Regions from separate parts of the Kribbella deserti genome, predicted to be linked through region 2. Evidence: riboswitches for the same ligand, from Rfam matches in the RefSeq annotation. Region 2 holds a riboswitch; each other region holds the start of a gene.
The links. Region 2 has a riboswitch for cobalamin ahead of ACFFGN_RS14290 (putative cobaltochelatase). Riboswitches for the same ligand answer to the same signal wherever they lie in the genome.

Region 1 (4,352 bases), on a different contig from region 2:
CCCAGCGAGGCCCGCCGAGGTGCGCCCGGCAGAGTGGCTGGCCACCGTCGAGGTGGGTTACCACCTCGGATTCCGAGGTGGTAACCCACCAGCCCAATGGCTAGCCACGCGCAGGACACACCGCGACGGGGTTCGGCGCGACTGCCGGGGTTCGGCGCGGCTGCCGGGTTTTGCGCGGCTGCCGGGGTTTTGCGCGGCTGCCGGGTTTTGGGGTGCCCGCTGCCGAGTTGTTTGACCGCTACCCGGTTGCAGCCAGGTACTCGCACAAAAACTCGGCAGCCGACCGCAATCACCCGATCACCAACCACGCGGTCCAACTGGCAGCCAACCCGACCCACAGCCCGCCAAACCTCGACGCGTGGCGCACGGCAACCCTGGCCCGCAGCGCGGCAGCCCGTCGCGTGGCACGTGGCGGGTGGCGGGTGGCCAGCCTGATGCGAAGCGCGATAAGCCTGCGCAGCGTCCGCGCCAACCCGGCGCGGGACGTGCGGGACCTCCCGAAACCCGGCCAAATCCCACCCGATTCCCGCCCGCCTTAAGCGGATCCAGGCCAAACGCTCCATACCGGATCGATCTAGCGACACCGCACGCCAGTGAGACGCAGGGCGCAAACTCAGAGGTCGCGGAGGAAGCGGGAGGACTTGCCTGCCTGGTCGAGGTAGCCGCGGGCTAGGTAGAAGTCGTGGGCTCGCGCGCGGCGGTCGCTGCTGGTGACCTCCATGCGGGAACAGCCGCGTTCGATGGCGAAGGCCTCCGCGGCGGCGACCAATTCTGCGCCGATACCGCGGCCGCGCGCTTGGTCCGCGACAACCAGCGCCACGATCCGGGCCCAGGAGCCATCCTTCTCGAAGAAGGGGCTGACATGTACGGCGATCACGCCCAGCAACTCGGCAGCTTCGGTCGCTTGCTCGACGGCCTGTTCGGCCACGAGGACCATGCTGGCGGGGTTGTCGGCGAAGGTCTTGAGGCGGGCCTCGACTGATTGCACGCCGTCCTGGGGATAACCCAACTCGTCCAGCAGGCTGGCGATCGGGGCAGCGTCGGCACTCTCGGCTGGTCGTATCCGCATGGCTGGGAATCCTGCCACGGCATGGCAGGTCCCGGACACGTACCGATGGCGGAGGTCAAACGCTTGTAGGTTCTGGCGGTCTGATCGGCCGTCGCCTGAAACCGGAGAGTGCATGAACCGCCTGAGCAAGTTGACCCTCGCCGCCGTCGTTGCCGCCGTGCCCGCGATCCATGGCGGCACCGTCGCCGAGGCGGCCCCGGCCGCCGAGACCGGCGCGGCGATCCAGTGCTACGCGATGCCAGGTGGCGGGTGGATTCACAACGCCCGGACCACCAGCGCCGCGCCGAACCGCATCGGGCCGTACGAGGCGTGCCGCAACACCGGCACGATCGCATCCGGCCGTACGGTCGCGCTCGCCTGCTGGCTCTACAACGACTACAACAACCTCTGGTACAAGACGAACAGCAACACCTACATCTACAGCAGCCACTTCAGCTCATCGGTGAAGGACCGCCTCTCCCCCTGCGAGGGCTGACAACACCACCAACGCCCGGGTCCTCCACGCGAGGCCCGGGCGTTTTCACGTGCCGGCAGGACCTGGGCGCACGCTTGTAGCAGACGGCTGCAGTCAAACGCGTGATCGACACGCCAAGGGTTTGACTTCGCCATCTTCGCCAACAATACTTCGAACATACGTTCGATACGGGGTGAGGAGAAGTGGCATGCCAGAGCCGTTTGACTGGGAGATCCTGCACCGGCAGTCGGCGATGGCGATGGTGCGAGGGCAACTCGGGTTCAGCTGGCTCGTCCTGTCGGGGCGACTGGCCGAATTGACCGATGAGCAATACTTCTGGCGCCCAACTCCAGAGGCGCTGACCGTCGTACGGCGGCACTATGCGGGCCGCTTCCGCCTGCACGGGACAGGCGAGTGGACGGCGCAATGGCCGAACGAGCCGGATCATCGCGGGCCACGGACGATCGCCTGGCTGATCGCGCATCTGACCGAGACGTTCTTCGAGCGCTGGGAGTGGACCTTCGGCGAGAGCAGGCAGAGCCGGACGGACATCACCCTGCACGGCAACGCGCGTGATGCCGTCGCCTGGCTCACGCACTGGGTCGAGGCCTGGCAGCAGTCGATAGCCGAACTGCCTGAGGAGGATGTGATGCGAATAGGCCTGAGCCAGGCCACCGGACTGGACGCGGCATCACCATTCGGCCACGTCGTTCTGCAGCTGAACCGCGAGCTGATCCACCACGGCTCCGAGATCATGACACTGCAAGACCTGCACGCCCTGGCGGCCTGACCCACCCTGGCGACCCACCGGCCCGACCAGCCTGACTGGCCGTGGCGGCCTGACCGGCGGCCGAACTCGGCGGCGACACGCGTGTGCCGGTGGCCAAGATTTGCCCAGCGCGCGGCTAGCATCACTACCGCTAGTGGTCCTGAGCGACTAGCACCACAAGGTGTAGTAGTTCAGGGGTAAGAGGGAATCCGGTGGAAAACCGGAACTGCCCCGCAGCGGTGACCGGGAACGACAGCCGTCCAACGGTTCCAGCAGGAACCGCCGACAGCACTGGACCAGCCAGGTTCGGGAAGCGACGGCCGGTAGGACCGAGAGGTATGCCCGGGAGTCCGAAGACCTGCCATTGGCGCGCGCACCGCCGGTGCGCGCCGCCCGAGGCACTCGCGAGGAGAGAGAGCTTTGACCATCACTTCGGTCCCCCGAAGCACCACCGAAAGCAGCACCGCAAGCAGCACCCGAAGCACCACCGTCAGCCCTCAGCTGGAAATGGACCGACTGCGATTGATCGTGGCCGAGGCCGCTGCCGGGCTCGGCTCGGTCGACCCCGAGCTGATCCTGACGGAGACGCTGGCCACCTGCTACGACGACATCACCCAGGACGAGATCGAGCAGGCGCTGATCATGGCCGCGCGCTCGTTCGTCGAGACCGAGCCGGAGTACGGGTTCGCCGCCGCCCGGCTGCTGCTCGACCGGATCCGCCGGGAGGCGCTCGGCCGCGTGCACGGCGAACCGCGCCAGGCGAGCCAGGCCGATATGGCCGCGGCCTACGTCGAGTACTTCCCGGCGTACGTCGAGACCGGTATCGCGGCGGGTCTGCTCGATCCGGCGCTGGCCGGGTTCGACCTCGGCCGGCTGGCCCGGGCGATCCGGCCCGAGCGGGACCTGCAGTTCGCGTTTCTCGGGCTGCAAACGCTGTACGACCGGTATCTGCTGCACATCGACAAGGTCCGGTTCGAGCTGCCGCAGGCGTTCTTCCTGCGCGTGGCGATGGGCATGGCGCTGCGCGAGCACGACCGCGAGGCGCGCGCGATCGAGTTCTACGAACTGCTCAGCTCGTTCCGCTTCATGTCCTCCACGCCAACGCTGTTCAACTCCGGCACCACCCGTCCGCAGCTGTCCTCGTGCTTCCTCACCACGGTGGAGGACGACCTCGCCGCGATCTTCTCCGGCATTCGCAACAACGCGCTGCTCGCGAAGTACTCGGGTGGTCTCGGCAACGACTGGACGCCCGTGCGCGGGATCGGCGCCAAGATTCGCGGCACGAACGGCGAGTCCCAGGGCGTCGTACCGTTCCTGAAGATCGCGAACGACACGGCCGTCGCGGTCAATCAAGGCGGGAAGCGCAAGGGCGCGGTCTGCGCGTATCTCGAGACCTGGCACATCGATATCGGCGAGTTCCTCGACCTGCGCAAGAACACCGGCGACGAGCGCCGCCGGACCCACGACATGAACACGGCCAACTGGGTGCCCGACTTGTTCGTGCAGCGAGTCGAGGCGGACGAGTCGTGGACGCTCTTCTCCCCCGACGAGACACCCGACCTGCACGAGTTGTACGGCGAGGCCTTCGCCAAGCGCTACACCGAGTACGAGGCCGCCGCCGATCGCGGTGAGATCCGGGTCTTCCGCAGGATCCGCGCGGTAGACCTGTGGCGGCGGATGCTGACCGTGCTCTTCGAGACGGGCCATCCGTGGATCACGTTCAAGGACCCGTCGAACCTGCGCTCCCCGCAGCAGCACGACGGCGTGGTGCACTCGTCGAACCTGTGCACGGAGATCACGCTGAACACCAGCGCCGACGAGACCGCCGTCTGCAACCTCGGCTCGATCAACCTGGTCGCCCATCTGACCAGTGACGGCCTCGACGCCGATTTGGTCCGCGCGACCGTGCGGACGGCCGTGCGCATGCTCGACAACGTCATCGACGTGAACCTGTACTCCACGCCCGAGTCCGAGCGAGCCAACCAGCGGCACCGGCCGGTCGGCCTCGGCCTGATGGGCTTCGCCGACGCGCTTTTCGCCCTGCGAATCCCCTACCAGTG
Region 2 (4,352 bases):
TCCTGCGGTACGACGCTCGGCTGTCCCTTCGGCATCAGGCGGCCCTTTCCGTGACGGTGCGGACGAGGTTGCCCGCGGCAACTTCACCCAGATCCAGGTACTCCGCGCGCAGGTCGGTCGCGAGCTCGCCCGCGAGGCCGAGCCGAACGCCCCGGCGCGGTTCGCAATCGACCACCACGGCCGCGATGCCCTTGTCCGCAAGCCATCCCGCGGCCCGCCGGGCCTTCTCGAAGGCGTCCGCCCCGGCCGTCGCCCGGCCATCGGTCACGAGCACCAGCAAAGGCCTTCGCCGGGGATCACGAATGGCGGCGATCCGGAGCACCTCGGCCGCTTGCAGCAGACCCTCCGCCAACGGCGTACGGCCTCCGGTGGGCAACGACTCGAGCCGTCGTACGGCGGTCTCGACGCTTCCGGTCGGCGGCAACGCCACGGTGGCGGCCGATCCGGCGAACGTCACCAGCCCAACCGTGTCCCGGCGCTGGTAGGCGTCCATCAGCAGCGAGACGATGGCCGTTTTCACCTCGGTCATCCGCTTCTTGGTGCCCATCGAGCCGGACGCGTCGACGCAGAACAGCACAAGATTGCCCTCGCGCCCTTCACGAACGGCCAGCCGTACGTCGGTGGGCCGAACCGCGAGGCCCGGGCCGGACCGGCCACGCGCGTGCTGATGCGGCGCGGCGGTACGGATCGTGCCGAGCAGATGCGGACGACCTGGCTCACGACCGACGCGAGCCCGATCGCCGACCACCCGGCCGACCTCGGTCAGCGCCCGCGAACGCCGTCCGGACACACCCCGGCCGGCGGCCTGCACACTCAGCAGCCTGGCCTTGAACGGTTCGCCCGCGCCCTCGACCTGCCCACTCGGCGCCTGCCCCGGTTGCGCCTGCGCCCCCTCATCAGCGGAAGCCTCATCCGCGGAGGACTCAGCTGGGGACTCCTCGCCACCACCGTCCGGGCCGTTGTCAGGCCCGTTCGGCTCGGGGTCCGGCTCGTCCTCCGGCGGGGTGCTGTCGTTGATGGCCTGCTCGAGCTGTTCGTCATCGAGGCCCGGCGGGTCGAACGGGTTGCGCCGCTTGCGGTGCGGCAAGGCCAATTTCGCCGCGGCGCGGACGTCCTCGACCTCCACCACGGTGCGCCCGGACCAAGCGGCATGCGCCATCGCCGTACGTGCCGTGACCAGGTCGGCCCGCATCCCGTCCACGTCGAACGACGCACAGATCTCCGCGATCTGCCGCAACGCGCCATCGGTGAGGATGACGTCGGGCAGCAGGCTCTGGGCCTTCACGATCCGCTCGGCGAGTTCGCGCTGGGCGGCGTCGTACCGGCCGGCGAAGCCCAGCGAGTCCGCCTCGTACGCCAGGCGCGCGCGCATCACCTCGACCCGTACGGCGGGGTCCCGGCTGGCCATCACGTCGACGGTGAGCCCGAAGCGGTCCAGGAGCTGGGGACGGAGTTCGCCCTCCTCCGGGTTCATCGTGCCGACGAGCACGAACCGGGCCGGGTGGGTGACGGAGACGCCGTCGCGTTCGACCGTGGCCCGGCCCATCGCGGCCGCGTCCAGCAGTACGTCGACCAGGTGGTCGTGCAGCAGGTTGACCTCGTCCACATAAAGGAGGCCTCGGTGCGCTGCCGCGAGCAGGCCTGGCTCGTACACGGTCACGCCCTCGGACAACGCCCGCTCCAGGTGCAACGACCCGAGCACGCGGTCCTCGGTGGCGCCGACGGGCAACTCGACCAGCCGCGCGGGCCGGGACGTCGTACCACTGTCTACGTGCGGCGCGTCCGGGCAACCGGGGTCGGGCCGGCCGGGGTCGCAGGAGAAGCGGCAGCCCTGGACGACCTCCACCGCGGGCAGGACCTCGGTGAGCGCGCGCACGGCGGTGGACTTGGCCGTGCCCTTCTCGCCCCGGATCAGCACGCCACCGATCGCCGGGGACACCGCAGCCAGCACGAGCGCGAGCTGCAGGTCGTCCATGCCGACGACGGCCGTGAACGGAAAGCCGACAGAAGCGGCGGTGGGGGTGGGCTGAGCAGACCGCATCGGCGGCAATTCCCTTCGTCCAGCGGGTGTCCACGCCCGCAACGGCACTGGTACGCACACCTGGGTCGAGCGGCATGCGCAACTGGTACGCGAACCGCAGCAACGGCCCACGGACGGCAGGAGATGTCCTGGCTTCCAGCCCATGTCGGCGCCGGTCACAGTGGCGGGACCGCCCCGGACTCCCAGCCTCAGCCAGTCACCGGTGTTCCTCCCCAACCGTCCCCGCGATCCTCCCACACCCTCACCTCAGCCCGGATGCCGCTTCCGTCACACCCACTCCCCTGCTCGCGTTCGTTCGTCGCGATCCGCCTCGCCCTACAGTTGTCGCGAGTGGGGAACCGAGCGGTTCAGGTGGGTGAGGCGTCGCCAGAGGCGTGGTCGGACGAGTTGCGCCGTACCGGCAAGGTGGTCTTCACGCTGCGGCCGCGGTTCGCGGGCGGCACTCTGGGCGTGATGTGGCTGCTGCTCGTTACCACGCAGATGTCCACACTTCGCTCGGGGTTGGCAGGCGACGACTTCGAGCTCGTGATCGCCGGCCTGCTCGTCGCGACCGCCGTCGCCACGACAGCGGTCTACGCCTGGCAGCTTTTCACGCGGGGCCAAGGAATTCACCGTCGACCGATCGTCGGTCAAAGACCTGCCCGCCCTGGGCAACTGGCTCGAGCAGGTTCACAAAGAGCAACGGACCTCCGACGCGCATTGAGCCTCGTCCTCTGAGTCCACCAGACATCTGAGCGGCCGAATTCTGTCCAGTGGACTCACTAAGCGACTAAGCCATCCTCGCCGCTTCTTGCCCGGCTGCCGGGTTGTCGCACGGCTACCGGGTTGTGGTGTGGCCGCTGCCGAGTTGTTTGGCCGCTACCCGGTTGCAGTCAGGTAGTCGTACGAAAACCCGGCAGCCCCACCAAAACCCGGCACCGGGCGCGCCTCATCCACCGCATTCCGCGTCCGACCGTGCGAAAAGATCCACCCGCACGACCAACCAACGCCGCCACCCACCAACGACCCCGGCCCGGCACAACCAGCACAACCCCCACAACCGGCACGACGGCGACGGGACGCGCACACGTGTGCGCGGGCGGGAGGTCAGCGGTCTTCCAGGTCGCCTTCGGTTTCCAGGAGGGCGGTGCGGAGGGTGGCCAGGGCTTCGGGGGTGGGTTCGGCCCAGAGGCCGCGTTGGGCGGCTTCGAGCAGGCGTTCGGCGATGCCGTGGCGGGCCCAGGGGTTGGACTTGCGGAAGAACTCGGCCATTTCCTCGTTGGCGACGTACTCGGTGGTGAGGGTCTCGTACATCCAGTCGTCGACCACGCCCGCGGTGGCGTCGTAACCGAAGAGGTAGTCGACCGTCGCCGCCATCTCGAAGGCGCCCTTGTATCCGTGCCGGCGCATGGCCGACATCCAGCGCGGGTTCACCACGCGAGCCCGGAAGACCCGCTTGGTCTCCTCCTCCAACGTCCGCGTCTTAACGGCAGCCGGTACGGCGGAGTCGCCGATGTAGGCCTTCGGGTTGGAGCCGGTCAGGTGGCGCACCATCGCGACCATGCCGCCGTGGTACTGGAAGTAGTCGTCGGAGTCCATGATGTCGTGCTCGCGGGTGTCGGCGTTCTTGGCCGCCACCTGGATCCGGGCATACGCGCGCTCCATCGACGGACGGGCCTCAGCGCCGTCGAGGTCCTTGCCGTAGGCGTATCCGCCCCAGACGGCGTACACCTCGGCGAGTTCGGCGTCGGTCCGCCAGTTGCGCGCGTCGACCAGCGGCAACAGGCCGGCGCCGTACGAGCCGGGCTTGGATCCGAACACCCGGGCCGTTGCCGCGCGCAACTCGTTGCCCGCCGCGACATCATCCAGGACGTGGGCCCGCAAATAGTTGTCCGCAGCATCTTCGTCGAGCTCCGCGACAGTCCGAACCGCCTCGTCCAGCAGCGAAACCACGTGCGGGAAGGCATCCCGGAAGAACCCGGAGATGCGGATCGTCACGTCCACCCGCGGCCGACCGAGCTCCGCCACCGGTACAACCTCGAAACCGCTCACGCGCCGCGAGGCCTCGTCCCAGACCGGGCGGCAGCCGAGCAGCCAGAGCACTTCGGCGAGGTCGTCGCCCTGAGTCCGCATGGCCGACGTACCCCAGATGGTGAGCCCTACCGAGCGCGGCCATGAACCGGTCTCGGCCTGGTGCCGGTTGAGCAGCGAGTCGGCCAGCGCGACGCCGACGTCCCACGCGTTGCGGCTCGGAATGGCCTTCGGGTCGACGGCGTAGAAGTTCCGGCCGGTCGGCAGCACGTTCACCAGACCACGCGTTGGCGAACCGGAT
Region 3 (4,352 bases), on a different contig from region 2:
AAAGGCCGTCACGATGCCTACCGGCAAGGTGGTCGGCGCGAAGATCTGGCGCGCCACCAGATCCGAAACCACCACTAGTAAGGCCCCGATCGCGCCCGAGGTGAGCAGGCCGATCACGCGTTCCGCCAGTAGCCGCCGGGTGATCTGCGGCGCGACGAGGGCGACGAACCCGATCGGCCCGGCCGCCGCCGTGGCGAGCGCGGCGAGAGCCACCCCGGCGAGGATCAGCAGGCCGCGGGCCAGTTCGACCCGGCCTGCCAACGTACGAGCGAGGTCGTCACCCAGTTCGAGCAGCCTCAGCTGGCGGGACAATCCGACGGCCAACGGGACCACAACGAGCAAGGTGCCACCCATTAGCGCCGCGTGCGCCCAGGTCCGGCCGGACAGACTGCCCGCCAGCCACAACGAGGCACTCTTGGCCGTGTAGATATCGGCCAGCGTGAGCAGGTACGACGTTGCCGCGCCGGCCATGGCGGTGATACCGATGCCCACCAGAACCAGGCGATATCCGGCCACGCCGCGACGATAGGCCAGCAGATAGATAATCGTTGCCGTCGACAACGAACCGAGCAACGCGCCGACGGGGATCCAGCCCGCGCCACTGCCGAGCACGGTGATCATCACGACGGCGGCGAGCGCGGCACCGGCGTTGATGCCGATCAGATCCGGGCTCACCAGCGGATTACGCGCCAGCCGCTGGAAGATCGCACCCGAGATCGCGAACGCCGCACCGACGCCCATCCCGACCAGGACGCGCGGCAGCCGGCTGTTCACCACCACGTCGGTCATGATCAGGGAGCCGTTACCCGCAAGGGTGTTGAGCACATCCGCCAGCGGAATTTCGTAGTCGCCAAGCGTCAGCGACACCGCCGCCACAGCGAAGGTCAGCACCCACGCGATCGAACCGGTGACCAGGCTGACCAGATCCACCCGCGCCGAGACCGGCCCGGAACGCAGTACGACCAGGCGGTTCACAGTTCGGCCAGCTTCCGGCGGCGGACCAGCGCGATGAACAGCGGCGCGCCGACCAGCGCGGTCACGATGCCCACCTGGAGTTCACCGGGCCGGACCACCAGACGGCCGATGACGTCGGCGAGCAGCAGTACGGTCGGCGCGAGCACCATCGACCATGGCAGGATCCAGCGGTAGTCCGAGCCGACGATCGCCCGCGCCATGTGCGGAACCGTCAACCCCACAAAGGCGATCGGCCCGGCGATGGCGGTCGCCGTACCGGCCAGCGCCATCACCGCGAGGGCGGCGATGAGGCGAACCAGGTTGACCTTGGTACCGAGGGTGCTGGCGAGTTCGTCACCGAGCGCGATCTGGTTCAGCGAACTGGCCAGGCCAAGCGCCAGAACGGATCCGGCCAGGATGAAGATCCACGCCTGGCTGATGGTCGGTACGTCGGCACGCCCGAGCGAACCGACCACCCAGAAGCGGAACTCGTTCAACGTGGAGATGTCGAGCAAGGTGATCGCGGACGTGACCGAGCCGAGGAATGCCGAAATGGCCGCGCCCGCGAGCGCCAGCTTCACCGGGGTGGCGCCGCCGCGGCCGGCCGAGCCGACCAGGTAGACCACAACGGTTGCCACCAGAGCACCAGCCATCGCGAACCAGACGTAACCGCTGAGGCTGTGGATGCCGAGCAGGCCGATCGCCACCACGACCGCGAGGGCGGCACCGGCGTTCACCCCGAGGATGCCCGGCCCGGCGAGCGGGTTCCGGGTCACGCCCTGGATCACCGCACCCGCGAGACCGAGGCCGGCGCCCGCGAGCAGGCCTGCCATCGTGCGGGGAAACCGCAGGTACCGGATCACGCGGTCGGTATCGGAACCGGTGAAGCCGCGCGCGGCGGCGTACACCTCGTCGGGTCCGAGGAAGCGGTCACCGACCATCACCGAGACCACGACCACACCGGCCAGCACGGCCAGGGCGATCAGCAGACCCGCCGCACGCTGAGCCTGGAACCTCACTTGACCAGGTCGGGATGGATGATGCCGGCGATCAGCTCGGTGGTGTGCGCACCCCGCACACCGGCCGAGTGATGCGCGAACAGGAACGGCTTGATCCGCTTGTTCCGGACCGCCTTCAGATTCGCCAGCGCCGGGTTGTTCATCAACGCGGCCACCTCCGCGGCGGCGTCGGCCTCGGTCATCGTGGCGTCGCAGCAGTCACTCACCAGCACGTAGTCCGGATTGCGCTTGATGAACTCCTCCATGCTGATCTTCACGTTCCGCCGGGAGGTGAGATCGGCGAAGGCGTTCACACCGCCGGCCTCGCGAATCAGCACGGTGCCGAAGTCCGGACCGCCCGAGACGGTCATGCCGCCTTCGAGGTTGGCCCGCAGGATGGCGACCGTCGGCCGGTCGGCCCCGGCCACTTTCTGGCGCACGGCCGCGATCCGGGTCTTCTGGTCGGCGACTACCGCTTCGGCCCGTTCGGACACCCCGAAGATCCGGCCGAGGTCGCGCAGATCGGCGTACACGTTGTCCATCGAGACGGTCTTCGGGTCGATCGCCTCGTCCCCGAGACCGTCCGCCGTCGGGCAGAGCGGGCTGAAGATCCACGTCCGCACGCCGAGTTCGGCCAGGCCCTTGCGTGCGCCGAAGCTCGCGTCACTGCCGTTGCTGCTGAACACGTCGTTGAACCCGGACAGCACGAAGTCCGGATTCTGGCTGAGCAGCTCCTCGCGACTGGGCAGGTTCTTGTAGTACTTCCGGGACTTCTGGGCCTCCGCGTACTCGGGCAGCACCACCGCGTCCAGGTACGCCGTACCGACGAGGCGGTCCGAGATCCCCAGCGCATGGGCCATCTCGATCGCCGGCTGGTACGCCGCGAAGACGCGCTTGGGTGGGCCATCGACGGTGACGTCCAGGCCGCAGTTCCGCACGGTGATGGCGGCGGCCCCGGTTTCGTCACCCGCCTGGGCGGCACCACCGCAGCCGGCGACCAGGCTGCTGCCAACGGTCAGCGCGGTCAGAATCAGGACAGGTTTCAGCAACGCACCAACGGCCATAGGACCGCTCCTCCAGCACCTCGTGGACGGGTCTGACGCGTCGTAGCCGGTCTCCTGGCTGACGGGATACCTCGTGCGCCGACGGGCCTTCCCAGTTGCTCACGCAACCAGTGACCCCTGCTGGGCAGGGTGGCCGATGCACTTCCCGATCACAGTGGCGAGGGCCGCGCCGGTATCTCACCGGCTTCCCGAGCACCACGACGGCGCCACGGTAGCCCATGCCGACATTGATAGACTAAATGTCTACGATTAGACTTATCGTATGAGTGAGCCGACGTACGTCGATCCGCGGTCCGGGCGCGACTACCCGCTGGAGGTTTCCCGCTGGCGCGGGGACGATGGCGCACCGCTGACCGTGTCGGCGCTGCCGGGCATCGGCCCCGACGAGATCGACCCGGGCGTTCGCTCGTTGTGGCGGTATCGTGCCGCTCTGCCCGGCGACATCCGCGAACCGGTCACCCTCGGCGAGGGATGTACGCCGCTGGTGGATCAGCGCTGGGGCGACGCCGACGTGCTGTTCAAGCTCGAGTGGTTCAGCCCGACGGGCAGCTTCAAGGACCGCGGTACCAGCGTGATGATGTCGTACCTCGCGGGCCAGGGCATCGACCGCGTGATCGAGGACAGCTCCGGCAACGGTGGTTCCTCGGTCTCGGCGTACAGCGCTCGCGCCGGCATCCAGGCCCGCATCCTCGCGCCCGAGGGCACCTCCCCGGCGAAGGTGCTGCAGAGTCGCGCGTACGGCGCCGAGGTCGAACTCGTCCCGGGCGACCGCGAGGCCACCTCGGCCCGCGCGCTGGCGGAATCAGCCGAGACGTACTACGCGAGCCACAACTGGCATCCGTTCTTCCTGCAAGGGACCAAAACCCTGGCCTACGAACTCTGGGAGGACCTCGGCTTCCGCGCGCCCGATGCCGTCGTCACCGTGGCCGGGGCGGGCAGCATCGTGCTCGGGTGCGACCTGGGCTTCTCCGAACTCCTCGCGGCCGGGCACATCCCCCGGCTGCCAAGGTTGCTCGTCGCCCAGCCGGAGGCGTGTGCGCCCATCGTCGGCGCGTTCCACGATCAGCCGGTGGAGTTCACGCCGACGATCGCGGAGGGTACGGCGATCCAGCGGCCGATCCGGTTGCCCGAGGTGGTCGCGGCCATCCGGCGATCCGGCGGGGACCTCGCGGCCATTCCGGAGGCCGGCATCGCCGGAGCGGTACGGCGCCTGGCCTCGGTCGGGCTCTACGCCGAACCGACCAGCGCGACGGCCGCCGCGGCGATCGAGGTGTTCCGCGCCCGCGGGCAGATCCGCCCGGGCGAAACGACCGTGGTGATCCTGACCGGGTCGGGG

Region 1: another riboswitch for cobalamin. It lies ahead of ACFFGN_RS30755 (ribonucleoside-diphosphate reductase subunit alpha); the one in region 2 lies ahead of ACFFGN_RS14290 (putative cobaltochelatase).
Region 3: another riboswitch for cobalamin. It lies ahead of ACFFGN_RS26200 (ABC transporter substrate-binding protein); the one in region 2 lies ahead of ACFFGN_RS14290 (putative cobaltochelatase).

The regions. Positions count from the first base shown of each region.
Region 1 covers NZ_JBHLTC010000039.1:170,318-174,669, forward strand. The annotation lists gene ACFFGN_RS30740 (GNAT family N-acetyltransferase) at 614-1,069, opposite strand; gene ACFFGN_RS30745 (hypothetical protein) at 1,182-1,544, shown strand; gene ACFFGN_RS30750 (DinB family protein) at 1,732-2,313, shown strand; cobalamin riboswitch at 2,431-2,672, shown strand; gene ACFFGN_RS30755 (ribonucleoside-diphosphate reductase subunit alpha) at 2,713-4,352, shown strand, end outside.
Region 2 covers NZ_JBHLTC010000018.1:212,647-216,998, reverse strand. The annotation lists gene cobO (cob(I)yrinic acid a,c-diamide adenosyltransferase) at 1-35, opposite strand, end outside; gene ACFFGN_RS14290 (putative cobaltochelatase) at 35-2,041, opposite strand; cobalamin riboswitch at 2,140-2,277, opposite strand; gene cobN (cobaltochelatase subunit CobN) at 3,128-4,352, opposite strand, start outside.
Region 3 covers NZ_JBHLTC010000035.1:135,475-139,826, forward strand. The annotation lists gene ACFFGN_RS26190 (FecCD family ABC transporter permease) at 1-975, opposite strand, end outside; gene ACFFGN_RS26195 (FecCD family ABC transporter permease) at 972-1,973, opposite strand; gene ACFFGN_RS26200 (ABC transporter substrate-binding protein) at 1,970-3,016, opposite strand; cobalamin riboswitch at 3,044-3,231, opposite strand; gene ACFFGN_RS26205 (pyridoxal-phosphate dependent enzyme) at 3,279-4,352, shown strand, end outside.